DNA from 2 places in the Streptomyces sp. MS06 genome. Region 2 is predicted to be linked to the other one. Evidence: riboswitches for the same ligand, from Rfam matches in the RefSeq annotation. Region 2 holds a riboswitch; the other holds the start of a gene.
The links. A riboswitch is a leader RNA that binds a small molecule or an ion and turns the genes downstream of it on or off. The one in region 2 is predicted to bind S-adenosylmethionine.

Region 1: linked by a shared signal. The riboswitch ahead of ACL02U_RS15025 (aminotransferase class V-fold PLP-dependent enzyme) and the one ahead of thrC (threonine synthase) in region 2 are both predicted to bind S-adenosylmethionine.

The regions. Positions count from the first base shown of each region.
Region 1 is NZ_JBJZOJ010000023.1:73,654-82,006, reverse strand. It holds gene ACL02U_RS15050 (NlpC/P60 family protein) at 1-643, opposite strand, end outside; gene ACL02U_RS15045 (NYN domain-containing protein) at 886-2,229, opposite strand; gene ACL02U_RS15040 (hypothetical protein) at 2,293-2,532, opposite strand; gene ACL02U_RS15035 (rhomboid family intramembrane serine protease) at 2,700-3,443, shown strand; gene ACL02U_RS15030 (Lrp/AsnC family transcriptional regulator) at 3,440-3,721, shown strand; gene ACL02U_RS15025 (aminotransferase class V-fold PLP-dependent enzyme) at 3,836-5,314, opposite strand; SAM riboswitch class IV at 5,645-5,761, opposite strand; gene trpD (anthranilate phosphoribosyltransferase) at 5,837-6,901, opposite strand; gene ACL02U_RS15015 (cytochrome b) at 7,025-8,353, opposite strand, start outside.
Region 2 is NZ_JBJZOJ010000013.1:115,026-123,378, forward strand. It holds gene otsB (trehalose-phosphatase) at 1-842, shown strand, start outside; gene ACL02U_RS09445 (alpha,alpha-trehalose-phosphate synthase (UDP-forming)) at 847-2,265, opposite strand; gene ACL02U_RS09450 (hypothetical protein) at 2,572-3,243, shown strand; gene ACL02U_RS09455 (glucosyl-3-phosphoglycerate synthase) at 3,359-4,303, opposite strand; SAM riboswitch class I at 4,440-4,580, shown strand; gene thrC (threonine synthase) at 4,599-5,903, shown strand; gene ACL02U_RS09465 (MoaD/ThiS family protein) at 5,900-6,178, shown strand; gene ACL02U_RS09470 (cold-shock protein) at 6,623-6,826, shown strand; gene groL (chaperonin GroEL) at 7,168-8,353, shown strand, end outside.

The DNA of each region.
Region 1 (8,353 bases), on a different contig from region 2:
CGCGACTGGCACGGGCCTGCTCGGCGGCGAGTGCGGCCTTCTCCTGCGCGGTCAGCGTGTTGAGCAGTTTCTGCGCCTCGGCCAGCTTGGCCTGGACTTCCTGCTTCTTCTTGCCGAGCTCGGTGCGGGTGGCGGCGAGGTCCTTGAGCTTCTCGGAGGCCTCGGAGCGCTCCTGGGCGAGTTCGCGCTGCTTCTCCTGGATCTTCTTCAGCGCCGCGACCTGCTGGGCGCTGAGCTGGTCCATGGTGGACGCCTTGTCCAGGTACGTGTCCGGGTCGGAGGACAGGAACAGCTGGACGGAGGGGTCGAGGGTGCCGGTGCGGTACTGCGCGGCGGCGGCCAGGCCCATGGAGTCGCGCAGCTCGTTGAGGTCCTGCTGGCCGCGCGCCACGTTGTCCTGGATGGTGGAGATCTCCTTCTGGAGCTTCTCCTGCTTCTCCTTGGCCCCGTCGTACTTCTCGGTGGCCTGCTCGGCCTCCTCGTAGAGCTTGTCGACCTTCGCCTTGACCTCGTCCTTGCTCGGCTTCTCGCTGGGCGCGGCGTTGGCGGCGTTCGCGCTGAGGGCGACGGCAGCGGCGGCTGCGGTGGTCAGCACGGTCACGCGGGCGCGACTCGGCTGCTTGGGTCGACGGTGGGACGCCACGGAGGTGAACTCCTTCTTCTGAGTGATCACCCGTTCGGAGGTTCGACGCCAGACCCTAGTGACCCAGTTGTGATCAGTTCAAATCCTCGCGGGAAAAATCTCGATGATCGAACGCATTTGCCCACCGCAACTCACCTGCCGTGACGTCCGGCTGACGCTACGTTGCGCACGGACCATTCCAATTCGGGCGTTACGCCCGTACATTGCGATTGCGGGCGTAACGGGACCAGTGACCGCAAGGGTCAGGAAAGCCGCTTCAGCAGCACCGCGGACGCCACCGGTCGCGCGCCGGCCCGGGCCACCCCGTCGGCCACCTCCCGGTCGGTGGAGGCGACGATGACGGGCCTGCCGGGCGGCTCGGCCCTCACGAGCTGCCGGATCAGCTCGTCCGCGGTCACCCCCGGCTTGGAGAACAGCACCCGCACCCCGCGCGGCGGCGCGAGCAGCACCGGCGCGGCCAGCTCGGCGCCGTCGAAGACGCAGGTGACCTCGGCGCCGGTCTGCGCGGCCAGCTGGGAGAGCTGGCCGAGCAGCCGGAGCCGCTGCTTCTCCAGCGGCATCTGCGGATAGCCGGTCTTGGTGACGTTGTACCCGTCGACGACCAGGTGCGCCTGCGGCAGCGCCAGCAACTGGTCCAGGATGGCCGGGTCGTGCTCGGACAGCGCCCGCGCGGCGATGTCCTTCGGGGTCATCCGACCCGGCTCGACGGCGTCCACGGTCTCCGCGGGCCGCACCGAGACCGGCGGCAGCGCCAGCTCCCGGCGCAGGCCCTGGGTGGCGTCCAGCAGGGTGTCCAGCAGCAGCCGGACCCGCATGTCCTCGACACTGCGTCCCTCGCGCGCCGCCCTGCGGGTGGCCTCCAGGGCGGCCTCCGCCTCGCCGAGGCGCGCCCTGAGCCGGCGGGACTCGCTCTCGGCGGCGGACACCTGCGCCTGCCCCTCGGCGCGTGCGGCCTCCGTCTCCGCCCGCTGCTTGCGTAGCGCCGCCTCGCCGCGCTTGATGTCGCTGTGCGCGGCGCGCAGCTTGCGCTGAAGCGATTCCGCTTCCTTCCTGGCCGCGTCCAGTTCCTGGCGCAGGTGCTCGGTCTCGGTCCGGGTCTGGTCGCGGGCCCGGTCCAACTGCTCGCGCAGCCGCTCCAGCTCGGCGCGGGCCTCCTCCTCGACGCGTTCGGCGTCGGCCCGCTGGGCCTCCTCACCGGCCGCGGCCACCAGCTTGACCCAGCCCGCGGGCCGCAGCATGTAGGCGGCGGCCGCCACGTCGAGCGGATCCGCGGCCGGAGGCGGCGAGCCGGAGTCCACGGCGCCGGCGAGTTCCGGCTGGGCCTGTCTGAACCGCTCCCCGATGCGCTGCCGGAACACCGCGTCGGTCTCCACGGCGGCGGCCATGGCGTTGCCGGCGAACTTGGCCCGCCGGCTGGGTGTGAACCGGGCGTACTGCCTGAGCTGGGTGGGCAGTTCGCCGAGGGTCAGGTCGCCGAAGCCGTCCGCGACGATCTGGACGATCCGGCGCCGCACTCCGTCGGACAGCGGACGGTCGAGCACCTCAGCGGCGCCGTCGTCCGGCTCCCCGCCCGCGCTCTCCACCATCCGTCACCTCATCACTGTCGTGCCCGATCCCGCGCGGCGCTCGTCCGCGCCGGTCCGCTCCGGTCAGGAGTCCGTGCTGGGCCTGTCCACCAGCTCCACCTGGTCCACGGCGTTGCACCAGCGGCAGCGCACCGACTCGATGGTCTCACTGAGCACCTCGCGCTCCTCGACCTTCGGCTCACCGGCCAGGTCGAGGTGGACGTACTCGACGACCTTCGACGAGCGGGTCACGTCGAAGCGGGTGAGATTGCCGCAGAGGGTGCAGCGCCACCGCGTCGTGGCGGTCGGCAGGGGAACCGTCATCGACTGTCCACTTTCCTTCCGGTGTCAGTTCCAGTGTCGGGGATGCCCGGGCCATGCCCGCGCATGTGGCTCGTAACCCTACGGCCTGGCGGCAACCCGCCGCCCATCCGTCCATGACGGCGAGGCGGCCCGGCCCGGTGCGTCCCGTTACGCCATGCTCTGTAACCATGATCGGCGACTGGATCACGAGGGCGGGCGGAACGGCCGGAGCGAGGTGGCGGCCGTCGGCGCCGGTGACGTACGGGCTGATCGCCGCGTGCTGCCTGGTCTTCCTGGTGGGCCCGGCCTCGGGCCTGAACCCGGCCTACGGCACCGGCGACGCGCTGCTCACCGCGCAGCGCGCCTACTTCCGGCACTGGGGCGTGGTCCCGGCCGAACTGTTCCAGGGCTCCGCCGGGGCGGCGCTCACCCCGGCGACGGCGCTGTTCGTCCACGGAAGCTGGGTGCACCTGCTGGGCAACATGCTCTTCCTCTACGTCTTCGGCGCGATGGCCGAGGAACGGATGGGCCGCGTCCGGTTCACCCTGTTCTACGTCGGCTGCGGCTACCTGGCCCTGCTGGGCTTCGCCGCCGCCAACGCGGGATCCGAGCAGTCGCTGGTCGGGGCGTCCGGGGCGATCTCCGCGGTCCTCGGCGCGTTCCTCTACCTGTTTCCCCACGCCCGGGTGACCAGTCTCCTGCCGTTCCTGTTCTTCCTGCCGCTGCGCTTCCCGGCCTGGGTCGTGCTGCCGTTCTGGGCGGTCCTGCAGTGGCTGGCCGCCGGCCGGGCCCCCCAGGGACCCGGTGTGGCCTACCTGGCCCACCTGGTCGGCTTCGGCCTGGGCCTCGGCTACGCGTGGGCGCGGTTCCGCCGTCCTACTAGAGTGAGGCCCGCCCCTGCTCCGGCCCCCGAGGGAGAGAACCAGACGTGATCACCGCGATCGTCCTCATCAAGACCAGCGTGGACCGGATTCCGGAGATCGCCGAGCAGATCGCCGCGCTGGACAGCGTCAGCGAGGTGTTCTCGGTGACCGGCACCTACGACCTGATCGCCATGGTCCGGGTCCGGCAGCACGAGGACCTCTCCGAGGTCATCCCCGGGCGGATCAGCAAGATCCCCGGCGTCGAGGGCACCGACACCCACGTGGCCTTCCGCACCTACTCCCAGCACGATCTGGAGGCGGCCTTCGCCATCGGGCTGGACTCCTGACGCACACCGGCCCGTCCGCGTTCCGGGCGTCCGCGTTCCGCCCGCCCGGGGCGGCCGGAACCGGCGCGCCGGCGGGACCGCTCCGGGCCGGAGCGGCAGGCGGGCGGGGACGCTCTACGGCCGGTCGGCCGCGGCGGGCCGGTCGGCCGGGGCGGGCCGGTTCCCCGGAGCGGGCCGGTTCCCCGGAGCGGGCCGGTTCCCCGGGACGGGCCGGGCGGCCGCCGGACCGCGGCGGGCCAGCTCCCGCACGGCGCGCACGAACCGCTCCAGGTGCTCGTCGGGCGTGCCCGCGCCGAAGCTCACCCGGACCGCGTTGAGGGAGCCGGCCGGACTCTCGGCCCCGCACTCCCCCGGGACGCCGGAACCGCCGCCCAGCAGGAGGCGGACCAGCGGGTGGGCGCAGAACAGTCCGTCGCGGACGCCGATGCCGTACTCGTCGGAGAGCGCGGCGGCCAGCTCCGAACCGTCCCAGCCGGCGACGACGAAGGACAGGACCCCGACGCGCGGGGCGTCGGCGCCGAACTGCGACAGCAGCCGCACCTGCTCCACCCCGGCCAGCCCTTCCCGCACCCTCCCGATCAGGTACTGCTCACGGGCCACCAGGGCGTCCCAGCCGGCCGCGGTGAGCGCGCGGCAGGCGGAGGCGACGGCGTGCGCGCCGATGACGTTCGGGGAGCCGGCCTCGTGCCGGGCGGCGCCGTCCCGCCACTCCACGTGCACCGCGCCGTCCGCGCGCCGGACGACGCTCCGGCTGGCGCCGCCGCCCGCGAGGTAGGGCTCGGCCGCGTCCAGCCAGTCGGTGCGTCCGGCCAGGACACCCGCGCCGAACGGGGCGTACAGCTTGTGCCCGGAGAAGGCGACCCAGTCCACGTCGAGATCGCGGACGGACACCGGGTGGTGCGGGGCGAGCTGCGCGGCGTCCAGGACGATGCGGGCGCCGTGCGCGTGCGCGGCCGCGGCGAGTTCCCGTACCGGCCACAGCTCGCCGGTGACGTTGGAGGCGCCGGTGACGCACACCAGGACCGGACCGGGCCGCCCGTCCTCGGCCAGGGCCCGCTCCAGGGTCCGCACGGCCTGCCGCGGGCCGCGCGGGGCGTCGAGGACGGTGACCCGCGCGTGCCGCCAGGGCAGCAGCGCGGCATGGTGTTCGGACTCGAAGACGAGGACCCGGCAGTCGGCCGGCAGCGCGGCCGCCAGCAGGTTGAGGGAGTCGGTGGTGGAGCGGGTGAAGACCACCTGGTCGGTGTCCCGGCAGTCGAGGAAGCCGGCGACCGTGCGCCGGGCGTTCTCGAACAGGTCGGTGGACAGCCGGGAGAGGCGGCCGGCTCCGCGGTGGACGCTGGCGTAGTACGGCGCGTAGGCCGCCACGTCGTCCCAGACCCGCTGCAGCGCCGGGGCACTGGCGGCGTAGTCCAGGGCGGCGTACCCGGCTTCCCCGCCAGCGGCGAGCGGGACGCGGACATCGCGGCCGAGGACGGGCAGCGGCGCACCGACGGTCGGGGCGGCGGGGGCGGGGGCGAGGGAGGGGGTGGCGGCGGTCCGTGCGGTGGCGGCGGAGGCGGTGCGGGTGGCGGCGAGGGCGGGGAAGGACATGGCGGGCTCCCGTGAGGCAGGCGGAGGGGCCTCGCGGGCACGGAGCGGCGCGCGAGGCGGGGAAGGGCCGGCTGGGGGGAGTTTCGAGAGTCCGGTGCGGTGCCCGCGGTGTCCGGTGCGCGCTCTCGGCGTGCCGGACGACAGCCCTCGTAGGCGATGGACTCGGGCTTTCGGCGGATGCGGGGAGCGGGGGCGCCTCCCACGCCCTCGGGGCGGTGGGGAGCGCGGTGGGGCGCCGCGGGTGCGGTGCGGGGCTCTCGAAACGTCCCCTAGCGCATTCGCTTGCTCATGGAAGGCTCCTCGACGACCAGGACCCCTGGTGACGCGAGGGGTCCGCGCTTGCCGCAGACCTCGCTGACTGCGGCCTGGTCCTCACCCGGGGCACCCCGCCACGGACGGAGGGTTGCCGGACAGCCGGCCGGGGCCGAGTGGCTGTCGCTCATGACCTGCCGAGGAACGTACGCGAAGAGATCGCGGCCCCGCAAGCCGTGTCCGGATCGCGGGACCGCCGACCGAGCGGTGTCAGGCGTTGCTGACGGCCACCCAGCGCTCCAGCGCCCGCTTCGCCGCCCCCGAGTCGACGGACTCCGCCGCGCGCTCCATACCTGCGCGGAGCTGCTCCGCCAGGGGCGCCCCGGTGGGCTCCAGAGCGACCAGGGCGGCCGCCGAGTTCAGCAGCACCGCGTCCCGCACCGGGCCCCGCTCCCCGTCCAGCAGACGGCGGGCCACCTCGGCGTTGTAGGAGGCGTCGGCACCGCGCAGCGCCTCGATCGGGACGAGGTCGATGCCGACGTCCCGCGGGTCGAACGCCTCCTCCTCGACCTTGCCGTCCCGCACCACCCAGACCCGGGAGGTGGCGGTGGTGGTCAGCTCGTCCAGTCCGTCGTCGCCGCGGAAGACGAGCGAGGAGTGGCCGCGCCCGGCGAAGACACCGGCCACGATGGGCGCCATGCGCGGGTCCGCGACGCCGACCGCCTGCGCCCTCACCTTCGCCGGGTTCGTCAGCGGGCCGAGGAAGTTGAAGACGGTGCGGATGCCCAGCTGCCCGCGGGCGGCACCGACGTGCCGGAGCGCGGGGTGGAACTTCACCGCGAAGCAGAAGGTGATGCCGGCCTCCTCGGCGACCTCGGCCACCCGCTGCGGCGTCAGCTCCAGGTTGACTCCGAGCTTCTCCAGGACGTCGGAGGCGCCGGAGGCGGAGGAGGCGGCCCGGTTGCCGTGCTTGACGACCTTCGCCCCGGTGCCGGCGACCACGATCGCGGACATGGTGGAGACGTTGACCGTCTTGGCGCCGTCGCCGCCGGTGCCGACGATGTCGACGGTGCGGCCCGGCACCTCGATCACGTTGGCGTGCTCGTACATCGTGCGCACGCAGCCGGAGATCTCCTCGACGGTCTCGCCCTTGGCGCGCAGGGCGACCGCGAAGCCGGCGATCTGCGCGTCGGTGGCCTCGCCGCGCATCATCCGGTCCATCGCCCAGGCCGTCTCGTCCGCGCTCAGATCACGTCCGTCGAGCAGGCCGTTCAGCACGGCGGGCCAGGAACGGCCCGCCGCGGTGTCGCCTCCAGCGGGGGTCACAGCGCTCATCAGCCGCTCCTGGTCGTCGTAGAAGGCCGGGGCCCCCAGCCTATCCAGCCCCGGACACGGCGAAGGACCCCGTCCGCAGACCGGACGGGGTCCCTCACTCGTGGCGTGGCGACGCCGGGGCGATCAGTGGTGGCCGTGGCCGCTCGTGATCTCCCTGTATTCCTCGACAGTGGGCTTGGTGACCTGGGAGTCCTCCCCGAAGTACGCGGCGGTGACCTTGGCGCGCAGCTTCTCGGAGCCCTTCACCTTGCGCTCGACGCCGTTCTCGTCGACCGTCGGGCCGATCTCCGTCGGCTGGTACTGCTCGTGCGCGGTGAGTGTGTACAGCTGCTCCTGGCTGAGCTGCTCGTGCACCTCGATGAACTCACCGTGCGGCAGCCGCTTGATGGTGCCGGTCTCGCGACCGTGCAGCACCTTCTCGCGGTCCCGGCGCTGCAGGCCGAGGCAGATCCGCTTGGTGGCGAGGAAGGCCAGCACCGGACCGACGAAGAAGAAGATCCGGACGAACCAGGTCACCGCGTTGATCGACAGGTGGAAGTGGGTGGCCCACAGGTCGTTGCCGCCGCCGACCAGCAGGGTCAGGTAGACGGTCATCCAGGCGACGCCGAGACCGGTACGGGTCGGAGCGTTGCGCGGGCGGTCCAGGATGTGGTGCTCGCGCTTGTCGCCGGTGACCCAGGCCTCGATGAACGGGTAGACCGCGATCGCCACCAGGACCAGCGGGAAGATCACCAGCGGGATGAACACGCCCAGGACGAGCGTGTGGCCCCAGAAGTTGACCTCCCAGCCCGGCATGAACCGGATCAGGCCCTCGGAGAAGCCCATGTACCAGTCGGGCTGGGCGCCGGTGGACACCTGGTCCGGCCGGTAGGGGCCCATCGCCCAGATCGGGTTGATCTGGGCGACCGCGGAGATGACCGCGATGACGCCGAAGACCAGGAAGAAGAAGCCGCCCGCCTTCGCCATGTACACGGGCAGCAGCGGCATGCCGACGACGTTCTTGTTCGACTTGCCGGGGCCCGCGAACTGCGTGTGCTTGTGGTAGAAGACCAGGATCAGGTGGCCGACCACCAGGCCGAGCATGATGCCCGGCAGCAGCAGGATGTGGATCGAGTAGAACCGGGCCACGAAGTCGCCGCCCGGGAACTGGCCGCCGAACAGGAAGAACGACAGGTACGTGCCGACGATCGGCACGGACAGGATCGCGCCCTCCATGAAGCGGACGCCGGTGCCGGACAGCAGGTCGTCGGGGAGCGAGTAGCCGGTGAAGCCGGTGAACATGCCCAGGACGAACAGCAGGAAGCCGAACAGCCAGTTGACCTCGCGCGGCTTGCGGAACGCGCCGGTGAAGAACACGCGCATCATGTGCACGAACATGCCCGCGAGGAAGATCAGCGCGGCCCAGTGGTGGATCTGCCGGATGAGCAGGCCACCGCGCACGTCGAAGGAGAT
Region 2 (8,353 bases):
CCACGGAACCGACGGAACTCCCCACGCCGACGACCCCGGCCGGCCGCGAGGGCCTCACCGCCCTCCTCGCCGACCCCGCCTCCGCGGTCGTCGCCCTCGACTTCGACGGCACCCTCGCCCCGATCGTCGCCGACCCCGAGCAGGCCCGCGCCCATCCCGACGCGGTCCCCGCCCTCGCCGCCCTCGCCCCCAGGCTGGCCGCCGTCGCGGTGGTCACCGGCCGGCCGGCCGGCGTGGCCGTGCGCTACGGCGGCTTCGCGGGCGTGCCCGGACTGGAGCACCTCGCCGTCCTCGGCCACTACGGCGCCGAACGCTGGGAGGCCGGAACCGGCGAGGTCACCGCCCCGCCCCCGGACCCGGGAGTGGCCGCGGCCCGCGCCGAACTGCCCGGGCTGCTGGACTCCGTCGGAGCCTGGCGGGGCACCTGGATCGAGGAGAAGGGCCGGGCCGTCGCCGTGCACACCCGCCGGGCCGACGACCCGCAGGCCGCGTTCGAGGCGCTGCGCGCGCCGCTCATCCGCCTCGCCGACCGCCACGGTCTGATCGTCGAGCCCGGGCGCATGGTGCTGGAACTGCGGCCGCCGGGCGTGGACAAGGGCGTCGCACTCACCGAGTACGTCCGCGAGGTCGGTGCCTCGGCGGTCCTCTACGCCGGTGACGACCTCGGCGACCTCCCGGCCTTCGCCGCCGTCGGCAAGCTCCGCTCCGACGGCGTCCCCGGCCTGCTGGTGTGCAGCGGCAGCACCGAGGTCGCCGAACTGGCCGAGCGCGCCGACCTGGTGGTCGACGGCCCGGCCGGGGTCGTGGCGCTGCTGCGGTCCCTCGCCGCCCGGCTGGGCTGACGCCTCAGCGGGCCGGCTCCCGCAGCGCCCGCACCTGCTCCAGGAACCACTGCGCGGGCGGCAGCGCGGTCGCCGCTGCCGCCAGCCGCTTCGCCCGCTCGGCCCGCTCCCCGGCGGGCAGGGTGAGCGCCTCGTGCAGGGCTTCCGCGGTGCCGACCACGTCGTAGGGGTTCACCGCGAACGCGTCCTCGCCCAGTTCCTCGTACGCCCCCGCCTCCCGGGACAGCACCAGTGCGCAGCCCGCGTCGGAGACCACCGGCACCTCCTTCGCGACCAGGTTCATGCCGTCCCGGATCGGGTTCACCAGCGCCACGTCGGCGAGGCGGTACGCGGCCAGCGAGCGCGCGAAGTCGTCCTTGACGTGCAGTACCACCGGCGTCCAGCCGGGCGTCCGGTACCGGTCGTTGGTCTCCTGCGCCAGACGCTGAACCTCGGCCGTGTAGTCCCGGTACACCGCCAGGTCCTGCCGCGACGGGTAGGCGAACGCCACGTGCACCACCCGCTCGCGCCACTGCGGGCGGTCGTCCAGGAGCTGCCGGTACGCCAGCAGCCCGCGCACGATGTTCTTGGACAGTTCGGTGCGGTCCACCCGGACGATCGTCCGGCGCGGCCCGCCGCCCGGTTCCGTGCCGATCTCCTCCCGCAACGCGGCCATCCGCTCCTCGACGTCCGCCTCGCGGGAGCGGGTGCGCAGGAAGTCCGCGTCCGCTCCGAGCCCGTGCACCCCGACCCGGGTGCCGCCGAGGCCGCCCGCGAACCGCTCGCAGCAGTCGGTGAACGCCTCCGCCCAGCGGTGGGTCAGGAAACCGAGCCGGTCCGCGCCGAGCATGCCGGTCAGCACCTGCCGCGCGATGTCGTCCGGCAGCATCCGGAAGTACTCCGCCGGCGCCCAGGGCGTGTGCGAGAAGTGCCCGATCCGCAGGTCCGGGCGGAGCGCCCGGAGCATCCCGGGGACCAGGGTCAGGTGGTAGTCCTGCACGAGCACCACCGCGCCGTCGGCCGCCTCCTCGGCCAGCGCCTCGGCGAACGCCCGGTTGTAGGCCTCGTACGAGGCCCACCGGCGTCGGAACTCCGCGTCGAAGACGGGCTCCAGCGGCGTCTGGTACAGCATGTGGTGGACGAACCACAGGACGGAGTTGGCGATGCCGTTGTAGGCGTCGGCGTGCACGTCGGCGGGGATGTCCAGCATCCGCACGCCGCTCTCGCCGACCCCGCGCCGCACCGCCTCCCGGTCACCGTCGCCCAGCGCCGCGCACACCCAGAGGGCGCCGGCGTCCGGGCCGATGGCCGACAGGCCCGACACCAGTCCGCCGCCGCCGCGCTTCGGGTGGAGGGAGCCGTCCTCGCGCACTTGGTAGGAGACCGGGCCGCGGTTGGACGCGACCAGCACCTGAGCGCCGTGCCCTGAAACATCTGAGGCCATAGGCCTCAACCTAGCCCGGTCCGTAAACGCCCAAACGTTCGCCGGGGAGCGGCAGGCGGGACGCCACGCGCTTCGTATACGACCCGCCGGCGGGCCCCCCGGGCGAGCGGGGTCGACGAGAGGGTTGTGGTGATTGTGTGAAGAGTAAGAGGATGCCGTCCTCGCAGAACACCGAAGAACGGGACTCCGGGGGGCGGACCTTCCATGACTCACCACGACAGACCGGCCGGCACCGACAGACCCGCCGGCCGGGGCGTACCGGGGGCGCGGGCCCGCCGGGCGGGCCGCTTAGCCGCGGCGGCGGCCGTGGCCGTGCTGGCGCTGGCCGCCTGCGAGGGCGGTGACGACACCGGCGCGCGGTCGGTGACGGCCGCCGGGACGACGGCGCCGCCGGTCACGGCCCCGGCGAGCCCCGCGGACTCCGCCCCGGCACCGGAACCGTCGGCCACCAGCGCCGAGCCCGCGCCCGAACCGGCCGTCGCGACCCTCGACGACCTCACCGGCGGCACCGTCGGAAAGGCCGTCGCCGCGGCCCGCGACAGCCACCTCGCGTACGCGGTCTACCTGCAGGGCACCGGCGCCTCGCTGGACGGCGGTGGCCGGCGGGCGTCCTCCTGGGGCTCGGGCGAGCGGGTCTGCGCGCAGATCGACGACCCCGAGGACGTCAACGACGCCTACGACGTCGCCTTCGTCATCCCCCGGGACGGCCGGGACTGCGACGGCAGGCTGCTGCACACGCCCGAGCCGACACCCGCCCGTACGTCGAGTACCGGTGGCAGCTCGGGCGGCACGAGCGGAAGCACGGGTGGCAGCAAGGCCTGCGCCCTCACCAGCCCGGCCGGCAACTGCTACGCCGACGGCCAGTTCTGCGCCAAGCGGCACCACGGGATGAGCACCTACGGCAAGGGCGGCGAGTACCTGACCTGCGAGCCGGACGGGTCGGGCCGCTGGCGCTGGTCGGACGGCCACCCGGGCTGACCGCACCGGGGCCGTCCGGGCTGACCGCACCGCGGCCGCCTGGACCGCCGCGTCACCCCCGGCGCCGGGGGTGACGCCGGGGGCGGGGGTGACGCCGGGGGCGTGGGCGCGGTGCTCAGGCCACCTCGCGTGCCGCGTACTCCGCGACCTCGATCATCGGGGGCCGCTCCTCGGTGTCCACGGAGTACGTGCGCGGCTCGAAGCCGTCCTCCCCGCGTTCGAACTGGGTGAGGGAGGGCCGGATCAGGTGGCCCCGGGCCAGCCGCAACTGGGCCGTGCGGTAGATGGCGGCCGCCATCCGGCCCAGCGCCTGCCCGTCCTGGTGGCGGTGCTTGCGCACCCCGACGTCCACCTGGGCGAGGGCGTCCAGGCCGACCAGGTGCAGGGAGTCGACCAGCATGCCCAGCTCGACCCCGTACCCGACCGGGAAGGGCAGCTGCTCCAGGAGCGAGCGGCGGGCCGCGTACTCGCCGCCGAGCGGCTGCACGAAACCGGCGAGCTGCGGCCAGTGCATGTTCAGCAGCGGGCGCGCCATCAGCTCGGTCACCCGTCCGCCCTGGCCGGCCGCCCCGCCGAGCGGCCGGTCGTACATCGCCTTGACCAGGTCGACGTCCGCGTCGGTCAGCAGCGGCCCCACGATCCCGGAGACGAAGTCGGAGGAGAACTCCTTCAGGTCGGCGTCGATGAAGCAGACGATGTCCCCGGTGGTCGCCAGGAGCGAGCGCCACAGCACCTCGCCCTTGCCGGGGACGGCCGGGAGGCCCGGCAGGATGTCGTCCCGGTGGACGACCCGGGCGCCCGCCGCGGCGGCCACCTCGGAGGTGCGGTCGGTGGAGCCCGAGTCGACGACGACGACCTCGTCGACCAGGGGTACCTGCTCCACGAGGTCATGGCGGATGACCGCGACGATGTCGCCGACGGTCTCCTCCTCGTTGAGCGCCGGCAGCACCACGGAGACGGACTGGCCCGTGCCGCGTTTGGCGGCGAGGATCTGGTGGAGCGGGCGATCGGTCACGGACCAGGAGCGGGTGCTCAGCCAGCGCTCGACTTCTTCCAGCACAGTCTGCGGCTCCTCACGTTGTCTCGCGGTTCGGACGACTATCTCAACTGTCGCGGCCGTCGGTTACAGTCTTGAACAACGCGGGTGACCATCGCATGTCGCATGTCGCAGGCCATTCGCGCGGACAACCGCATACCGCTCATCCAGAGGGGCAGAGGGACACGGCCCGGTGAAGCCCCGGCAACCCTCCTGAGCCGCACTCGTTCACGCGAGGCTCCCGGCCGGGGAAGGTGCCAATTCCGTCTCGCGGCGAGATGCGTCGTGGGGAAGATGAGGAGAAAGGGCCTCGCCTCACATGGCTGTGCAGACCACGGCAAGCACCAACGAATCCACCGGCTCCACCGCCTCCCCGGCCGTCGACCTCGGCCCCGCCGCCGCGCTGAGCTGCCGCGAGTGCGGGCACCGCGTACCGCTCGGCCCGGTCTTCGCGTGCGAGGAGTGTTTCGGCCCGCTGGAGGTCGCCTACGACTTCTCCGGCCACGACCCCGAGAGCCTTCGCAAGCGCATCGAAGCCGGCCCCGCCAGCATCTGGCGCTACGCGCCGCTGCTGCCCGTGCCCGCCGACGTGGCCGGAAAGCCCAACCTCAACCCGGGCTGGACCGCGCTCGTCAAGGCGGACAACCTGGCCCGCGAGCTGGGCGTGACCGGCGGGCTGTACGTCAAGGACGACTCCGGAAACCCCACCCACTCCTTCAAGGACCGGGTGGTGGCGCAGGCCCTGGAGGCCGCGCGCGCCTTCGGCTTCACCACCCTGTCCTGCTCCTCCACCGGCAACCTGGCCGGAGCGGTCGGCGCCGCGGCCGCCCGCGCCGGCTTCCGCTCCTGCGTGTTCATCCCGCACGACCTGGAGCAGGGCAAGGTCGTCATGGCCGCCGTCTACGGCGGCGAGCTGGTCGGCATCGAGGGCACCTACGACGACGTCAACCGCTTCTGCTCCGAGCTGATCGGCGACCCGGCCGGCGAGGGCTGGGGCTTCGTCAACGTCAACCTGAGGCCCTACTACGCGGAGGGCTCCAAGACGCTGGCCTACGAGGTGTGCGAGCAGCTCGGCTGGCGGCTGCCCGACCAGATCGTGGTGCCGATCGCCTCCGGCTCGCAGCTCACGAAGATCGACAAGGGGCTGCGGGAGCTGATCGGGCTGGGCCTGGTCGAGGACCGGCCGTACAAGATCTTCGGGGCGCAGGCCGAGGGCTGCTCGCCGGTCTCCACGGCCTTCAAGGCCGGCCACGACGTGGTCCGCCCGCAGAAGCCGGACACCATCGCCAAGTCCCTCGCCATCGGCAACCCCGCCGACGGGCCGTACGTCCTGGACATCGCCCGCCGCACCGGCGGCGCGGTGGAGGACGTCACCGACGCGCAGGTGGTGGACGCCATCAAGCTGCTCGCCCGCACGGAGGGCATCTTCGCGGAGACCGCGGGCGGGGTGACCGTGGGCGTCACCCGCAAGCTGATCGAGAGCGGCGCCCTCGACCCGTCGAAGACGACCGTCGTGCTCAACACCGGCGACGGCCTCAAGACCCTCGACGCGGTGGCCGGCACCGGCCTCACCGCCACCATCCGCCCGAACCTGGATTCCTTCCGAGAGGCTGGCCTCGTATGAGCGTGACCGTCCGCATCCCCACCATCCTGCGCACCTACACCGGCGGCCGGGCCGAGGTGCCCGCCGAGGGCGCGAACCTCTCCGAGGTCATCGCCGACCTGGAGAAGAACCACACCGGTATCGCCGCCCGCGTGCTGGACGACCAGGGCAAGCTGCGCCGCTTCGTCAACGTCTACGTCAACGACGACGACGTCCGCTTCGAGCAGGGCCTGGAGACCGCCACGCCGCCCGGCACGGGCGTGTCGATCATCCCGGCGGTGGCCGGCGGCTGCTGACCGCGGGGACCGCCCGCCGCCCGGAACGGCGGCGGTCACCCCGCGTTAACGGAATGGCCCCCTCCGTAAGAGAAACGGAGGGGGTCATTTCGCGTGATTGAGCGCGGTACAGTTGGGGAACGCCGCCCCGCCGCAGTGCGCGGGAAGTTCGGTGAACCTGCTGCGCCGCCGACGAGAAGTAGCCAAAGTGCGCGCGTCTTTCGTTCCTTTTGCGTCAATGGTCCGGCCCGACTTGCCCTGAAGTCTGGTGAATTCTCGGGAGATTCCCGACCGGGCCCGTCCAGAATTCTCGTCCGATTGACCTGTTGCAGACGGCAGTTGGACAGATACATTCAGCCGCGGTCGACGCGTTCCGGCGCACGCCCCCATTCACTGGGGGGTGAGGTCTGACCCGGATCCGCGAAGTGCGGATCTGCGCAAGGGCCAGTAATAGGGGAGTTAGGCATGGCTCAGGGCACCGTCAAGTGGTTCAACGCGGAGAAGGGGTACGGCTTCATCGCGGTCGACGGTGGTGCGGACGTCTTCGTCCACTACAGCGCGATCCAGATGGACGGGTACCGCACCCTGGAAGAGGGCCAGCGGGTCGAGTTCGAGATCTCGCAGGGCCAGAAGGGCCCGCAGGCCGACATGGTTCGCGTCACCGCCTGAACATTCACTGCGGCGAAGGGCCCGCGTCCCCACCCGGGGGTGCGGGCCCTTCGTCCTGCTCGGACGCGGGCGGCCCGCCCGGAGGGCGGGGGTCCGGTCGTCCGCCGGTCACCCGTGCGGCAGCCCCGCGGGGGCTCGCTGTGCGGGAGCGCCTTGCACTCCGAGGGGTCGAGTGCTAATCATTGGCGTTAGCACTCTGAAGGTGAGAGTGACAACGAAGGACCGGGTCGGTGAGGCCCGCGGGCCGGGTGGGGAAGGAACCACGAGGCCGGCGAGCCGTCCGTCGCGGGCGCGGGCGCGGTCCGAAGGAATCACCCCCAGTCCTGGAGGGACCACTTCACATGGCCAAGATCATCGCGTTCGACGAGGAGGCGCGGCGCGGCCTCGAGCGCGGCATGAACCAGCTCGCGGACGCCGTCAAGGTGACCCTCGGCCCCAAGGGCCGCAACGTCGTCCTCGAGAAGAAGTGGGGCGCCCCCACGATCACCAACGACGGTGTCTCCATCGCCAAGGAGATCGAGCTCGAGGACCCGTACGAGAAGATCGGCGCCGAGCTGGTCAAGGAGGTCGCCAAGAAGACGGACGACGTCGCCGGTGACGGCACGACGACCGCGACCGTCCTGGCCCAGGCCCTGGTCAAGGAGGGCCTGCGCAACGTCGCCGCGGGCGCCAACCCGATGGCCCTGAAGCGCGGTATCGAGAAGGCCGTCGAGGCCGTCTCCGCCGCCCTGCTGGAGCAGGCCAAGGACGTGGAGACCAAGGAGCAGATCGCCTCCACCGCCTCCATCTCCGCCGCCGACACCCAGATCGGCGAGCTCATCGCCGAGGCCATGGACAAGGTCGGCAAGGAAGGCGTCATCACCGTCGAGGAGTCCCAGACCTTCGGTCTGGAGCTCGAGCTCACCGAGGGTATGCGCTTCGACAAGGGCTACATCTCGGCGTACTTCGCCACCGACATGGAGCGTATGGAGGCCGTCCTCGACGACCCGTACATCCTGATCGCCAACTCCAAGATCTCCAACGTCAAGGACCTGCTCCCGCTCCTGGAGAAGGTCATGCAGTCGGGCAAGCCGCTGCTGATCATCGCCGAGGACGTCGAGGGCGAGGCCCTGTCGACCCTGGTCGTCAACAAGATCCGCGGCACCTTCAAGTCCGTCGCGGTCAAGGCCCCGGGCTTCGGCGACCGCCGCAAGGCCATGCTCGGCGACATCGCCATCCTCACCGGCGGCGAGGTCATCTCCGAGGAGGTCGGCCTCAAGCTGGAGAACGCGACCCTGGACCTCCTGGGCCGCGCCCGCAAGGTCGTCATCACCAAGGACGAGACCACCATCGTCGACGGTGCCGGCTCCTCCGACCAGGTCAACGGCCGGGTCAACCAGATCCGCGCCGAGATCGAGAACAGCGACTCCGACTACGACCGCGAGAAGCTGCAGGAGCGCCTGGCCAAGCTCGCCGGCGGCGTGGCCGTCATCAAGGCCGGTGCCGCCACCGAGGTGGAGCTCAAGGAGCGCAAGCACCGCATCGAGG